One region of the Streptomyces sp. NPDC059957 genome, then DNA from elsewhere that is predicted to be linked to it. Evidence: riboswitches for the same ligand, from Rfam matches in the RefSeq annotation. Region 1 holds a riboswitch; the other holds the start of a gene.
The links. Region 1 has a riboswitch for thiamine pyrophosphate ahead of ACFWBW_RS10855 (thiamine ABC transporter substrate binding subunit). Riboswitches for the same ligand answer to the same signal wherever they lie in the genome.

Region 1 (2,933 bases):
CGCCCGAGGACTACCTGAAGGACGTCACCGCCGGAGTCTTCGCGGCGTTCTACGTGCCCTTCCTGGCCACGTTCGTCGCCATGCTGCTCACCGCCGAAGACGGGCCGCAGCGGGTCGTCACCTTCCTGGTCCTGACCGTGGTCAGCGACACCGGGGCCTACGCGGTCGGCTGGCGCTTCGGCAAGACCAAGCTCGCCCCGCGCATCAGCCCCGGAAAGACCCGCGAGGGGCTCTTCGGAGCGGTGGCCTTCGCGATGGGGGCCGGCGCGCTGTGCATGGAGTTCCTGATCGACGGGGGCATCTGGTGGCAGGGCCTGGTGCTCGGCCTGGCCGTCGCGGTCAGCGCCACCCTCGGTGACCTCGGGGAATCCATGATCAAGCGGGATCTCGGGATCAAGGACATGGGCACCCTGCTGCCGGGCCACGGCGGCATCATGGACCGGCTGGACTCCCTGCTTCCCACGGCCCCCGTGGTCTGGCTGCTGCTCGCGGCGTTCGTCGGCACCGGCTGACCTGCGAAAAGGCGCCCGTGCAGGCGGGGCGGTTACTCTTGGAAGGCGCGCTGCTTCTGCGGCGCGCCTTTCGTCTTACAAGGAGTACCTGCCATGGCCCGCCCAGTCCCGGGAGAGCTCACTTTCGTCGCCCCTCGTGGAGCGAAGAAGCCGCCCCGGCACCTCGCCGACCTCACCCCCGAGGAGCGCCGGGAGGCGGTCGCCGCGATCGGTGAGAAGCCCTTCCGGGCCAAGCAGCTCTCCCAGCACTACTTCGCCCGGTACGCGCACGATCCGGCCGAGTGGACCGACATCCCCGCCGGCTCCCGCGAGAAGCTCCAGCAGGAGCTGCTGCCGGACCTGATGAACGTCCTGCGCCACATCTCGTGCGATGACGACACCACCCGCAAGACCCTGTGGAAGCTGCACGACGGCACGCTCGTCGAGTCCGTGCTGATGCGCTACCCGGACCGGGTCACCATGTGCATCTCCTCGCAGGCCGGCTGCGGCATGAACTGCCCGTTCTGCGCCACCGGCCAGGCCGGCCTCGACCGCAACCTGTCGACCGCCGAGATCGTCCACCAGATCGTCGACGGCATGCGCGCCCTGCGCGACGGCGAGGTCCCCGGCGGGCCCGCCCGGCTGTCGAACATCGTCTTCATGGGCATGGGCGAGCCGCTCGCCAACTACAACCGCGTCGTCGGCGCCATCCGCCGCCTCACCGACCCGGAGCCCGACGGCCTGGGCCTGTCCCAGCGCGGGATCACCGTCTCCACCGTGGGCCTGGTCCCGGCGATGCACCGCTTCGCCGACGAGGGCTTCAAGTGCCGCCTGGCCGTCTCCCTGCACGCCCCGGACGACGAGCTGCGCGACACCCTGGTCCCCGTGAACACCCGCTGGAACGTCCGCGAGGTGCTCGGCGCGGCCTGGGAGTACGCGGAGAAGTCCGGCCGCCGGATCTCCATCGAGTACGCCCTGATCCGCGACATCAACGACCAGGCCTGGCGCGGCGACCTGCTCGGCAGGCTGCTCAAGGGCAAGCGCGTGCACGTCAACCTGATCCCGCTGAACCCGACGCCGGGCTCGAAGTGGACCGCCTCGCGGCCCGAGGACGAGAAGGCCTTCGTGGACGCCATCGCCCGCCACGGCGTACCGGTGACCGTCCGCGACACCCGTGGCCAGGAGATCGACGGCGCGTGCGGCCAGCTCGCCGCCTCGGAGCGCTGATTTCCGCCGGTTAAGGCGTGCATTCGGCCACGGGGTACCCTGTGGCCGAAACCAATTTCATATTCCGACAGGGGAGCGCCACAGCGCTGAGAGTGCGGTAACCGTCACCGCAGACCCTCTGAACCTCGCCCCGGTCATTCGGGGTAGGAAGTTCGGTCATCACTCAAGCTGTTGCGCCCTGCCCGGCGTCCGCTCCACAGAGCGCCGGGCAGGGCCGCGTCTTCTCCTGGACATCCCAGGAGGAATGCACCAATGAGCACCACCAAGAAGATGGCGGGCATCGCGCTCGTGGCCGCGCTCGGCGTCACCACGCTCAGCGCCTGCGGCGGCGGCGACGCCAAGGACAAGTCCGCCGGAGCGAGCGACGCTCCGGCGTCCAAGTCCAGCACCTCCAAGACGATCACCCTCGTCTCGCACGACTCCTTCAACGTGACCGACACGGTCCTCAAGGAGTTCGAGGCGCAGAGCGGCTACACCGTCAAGGTCCTGAAGTCGGGTGACGCGGGCGCCGCCCTGAACCAGGAGATCCTCACCAAGGGCTCCCCGCGCGGCGACGTCTTCTTCGGCGTGGACAACACGCTCCTCTCCCGGGCCCTCGACCACGGCATCTTCACGCCGTACGAGGCCAAGGGGCTGGCAGGCGTGAAGCCCGAGTTCGTGCTCGACAAGGAGCACCGGGTCACCCCCGTCGACTCCGGCGACATCTGCGTGAACTACGACAAGGCCTACTTCGCCGACAAGAAGCTCGCCCCGCCGCAGACGCTGGACGACCTGATCAAGCCGGAGTACAAGAACCTGCTGGTCACCGAGAACGCCGCGACCTCCTCGCCTGGCCTCGGCTTCCTCCTCGCCTCCGTCGGCAAGTACGGCGACGAGGGCTGGAAGGACTACTGGAGCAAGCTCAAGGCCAACGGCGTCGAGGTCGTCGACGGCTGGGAGCAGGCCTACAACGAGCGCTTCTCCGGCTCGGCGGGCGGCAAGAAGGCCAAGGGCGACCGCCCGCTGGTCGTCTCCTACGCCTCCAGCCCGCCGGTCGAGGTGCTCTACGGCGAGCCGCAGCCGGCCGAGGCCCCCACGGGCGTCGCGACGGGCACCTGCTTCCGCCAGATCGAGTTCGCGGGTCTGCTCAAGGGCGCGAAGAACGAGGAGGGCGGCAAGGCGCTCCTGGACTTCCTGATCTCCAAGAAGTTCCAGGAGGACATGCCGCTCCAGATG
Region 2 (2,933 bases), on a different contig from region 1:
CGGCGTGGACCGTCATGTAGTCGACGCCCTGCTCGGCCTGCTCGATGACCGTGTCCTTGTAGATCTCCCAGGTCAGGTCCTCGGCGCGGCCGTCGACCTTCTCCAGCGCCTGGTACAGCGGCACGGTGCCGATCGGCACGGGAGAGTTGCGCAGCACCCACTCGCGGGTGGTGTGGATGTTGCGACCGGTCGAGAGGTCCATGACCGTGTCGGCGCCCCACTTGGTCGCCCAGGTCATCTTGTCCACCTCCTCCTCGATCGAGGAGGTGACCGCGGAGTTGCCGATGTTGGCGTTGACCTTCACCAGGAATCGCTTGCCGATGATCATCGGCTCGATCTCGGGGTGGTTCACGTTGACCGGCATGACCGCGCGACCTGCGGCGATCTCCTCGCGGACGACCTCGGGGGAGACGTTCTCGCGGATCGCGACGTACTCCATCTCCGGGGTGATCTCGCCCCGGCGGGCGTACGCGAGCTGCGTGACCGCGGCGCCGCCGCGGCCGCGGCGGGGCTGGCGCGGACGGCCCGGGAAGACCGCGTCGAGGTTCTTGAGGCCACCGCGCGGCGAGGTGTGCTTGATGCCGTCGTCCTCGGGGCGCACGGGGCGGCCCGCGTACTCCTCGGTGTCGCCGCGGCTGATGATCCAGTTCTCGCGCAGCGGCGGCAGGCCGCGGCGGACGTCGGTCTCGACCTGCGGGTCGGTGTACGGACCGGACGTGTCGTAGAGCGTGACGTCCTTGCCGTTGGTGAGGTGGACCTGGCGAACCGGCACCCGGATGTCGGGGCGGGAGCCCGCCACGTATCCCTTGTGCCAGCCGGGCTGGCGCTCGGTCTGGCCATCGGCGTCCTGGCTGACGGCAGGCGTGCGTGCGTCCTGAATGGTCATGAGACCTAATCTCCCTACGCCGGCATTACCCGGTAACAGGTTCGGCGGTCGACGCAGCCTCCTCCCGTACGCATATTCGAATGCGAACGGTGATCAGCGCCCTCTCAGCCCGGTGCTCCGAGCTCCCGCGTTGTGCAAAGTAGCCCCCACGCTAGCGTCATGTGTGGCGTGCTGAACAGTGGGCCCCCTCATCTGTTGCGATGATCAGTCAGTGACGTCCTCGCCGCAGCCCCCCACCGAGCCCACGGATCCCGCTGGCCATTCCGACCACGCAGGCCACGCGCACGCGGACCCGGGTCACTCGCCCGACCGGTCTCCCGGACACTCCCACGGCCATGCGCACAGCCATGGCCCGGCGGCCCCCGTATCGAAGCACCTGCGCAAGGTGATCGCGGCCGTGCTGATCCCCTTCGCGGCCGCCGTCGTGATCGGCATGGCGGTGCTCTGGCCCGGTGGCGCGCCGGGCCACGAACGCACCGGGGTCGGCTTCGACCGGCAGACCCAGGAGGCCACGGTCGTCGCGCTCCAAAACGTCGACTGCAAATCCGTGAACGCCGCGCAGGTGCCGGCCACCGGCGACACCTCCACCCCCGAGGGGCGCGAGGCCCTCGCGGCGCAGACCGGCGAGTGCAAGAAGGCCACCATCAGGGTCGGCAGCGGCCCCGACAAGGGCCGAGAGTTCGTCGAGATCGTCCAGCCGGGCGCGCCCAGACAGTTGACGGACGGCCAGGACGTCGTGGTCGCATACGCCCCGGACGCGCCCCGGGACCTCCAGTACTCCGTGATCGACGTGAACCGCAAGCTGCCGATGGCCCTGCTCGCGGGCATCTTCGCCCTCGCGGTGGTCCTCGTCGGGCGGATGCGCGGACTGTTCGCGCTCATCGCCCTCGCCGTCAGCTTCGCGGTGCTGACCCTCTTCATCCTCCCCGCGATCCTGCAGGGGTCGAATCCGCTGGTCGTGGCCGTGGTCGGAGCCAGCGCGATCATGCTGATCGCGCTCTACATGTGCCACGGGCTGACGGCCCGCACCTCGGTCGCGGTCCTCGGCACGATCATCTCGCTGCTGCTGATCGGCCTGCTGGGCTCGCTGTTCATCGACTGGGCCTTCCTCAGCGGCAACACCGACGACAACACCGGCCTGATCCACGGGCTCTACCCGAACATCGACATGAGCGGTTTGCTGCTTGCGGGTGTCATCATCGGATCGCTCGGCGTACTTGACGACGTGACCGTCACTCAGACCTCGGCGGTCTGGGAACTCCACCAGGCAGACCCGTCGATGGGACCGCGCGGGCTCTACCGGGCGGGCATCCGCATCGGCCGCGACCACATTGCCTCGGTGGTGAACACCCTGGTACTGGCTTATGCGGGAGCGGCGTTGCCGCTGCTCCTCCTGTTCTCGATCGCGAACAGCAGTATGGGCTCGGTGGCCAACAGCGAGCTGGTCGCGGAGGAGATCGTACGAACCCTCGTGGGCTCCATCGGACTGGTCGCCTCGGTACCCGTGACGACGGCGCTGGCCGCGCTGGTGGTGTCCGCCGACCGCGCGGAATCCCCGGCGGCCACAGCGGCCTCGGGGCCGCTCCGCGGCGGCCGGGGTCGGCGGCGCAAGCGCTGAAAGGCGGACCGGCGGGCGCGACTGGTCAGTTCGCGCACACGGCCGGTCGTGAGGAACGGCAAGGTGGAGCGCTCAGCGCGTCGGCACGCTGAGCCGTGGTGCGTGGATCCGGTCATGCAGGTGGTGCGGATGATGCAGATGGTGCAGGTAATGCAGATGGTGCGGTAATCAGTGCCGGCACACCCTGGTCAGCGGATGTCCGGCCGGGCTTCGTTCAGCCCGCGTTCTGCTCGTTCTGCTGCGATTCCGCGAGGATCTTGTCGAGCGCCTCGTCGAGGTTCTCCTCGAAGTCGCCGAGGTTGCGCTCCTGGCCGAGCGGGACGATCCGGTCGGTGCGGTCGAGGAACGCCACGAGTGGCGCCGCGCTCGCGCGGAAGAGTGCCCGGTCTGCGCCTACTTGCAGCCGGATGTGGACATCGGACAGTTCCT

Region 2: it holds a riboswitch for thiamine pyrophosphate, as region 1 does, so the genes downstream of both, thiC (phosphomethylpyrimidine synthase ThiC) here and ACFWBW_RS10855 (thiamine ABC transporter substrate binding subunit) in region 1, are expected to answer to the same signal.

The regions. Positions count from the first base shown of each region.
Region 1 covers NZ_JBHWMB010000012.1:56,811-59,743, forward strand. The annotation lists gene ACFWBW_RS10845 (phosphatidate cytidylyltransferase) at 1-512, shown strand, start outside; gene rlmN (23S rRNA (adenine(2503)-C(2))-methyltransferase RlmN) at 606-1,718, shown strand; TPP riboswitch at 1,778-1,886, shown strand; gene ACFWBW_RS10855 (thiamine ABC transporter substrate binding subunit) at 1,971-2,933, shown strand, end outside.
Region 2 covers NZ_JBHWMB010000005.1:121,926-124,858, reverse strand. The annotation lists gene thiC (phosphomethylpyrimidine synthase ThiC) at 1-886, opposite strand, end outside; TPP riboswitch at 881-1,025, opposite strand; gene ACFWBW_RS05465 (YibE/F family protein) at 1,098-2,504, shown strand; gene ACFWBW_RS05460 (SsgA family sporulation/cell division regulator) at 2,719-2,933, opposite strand, start outside.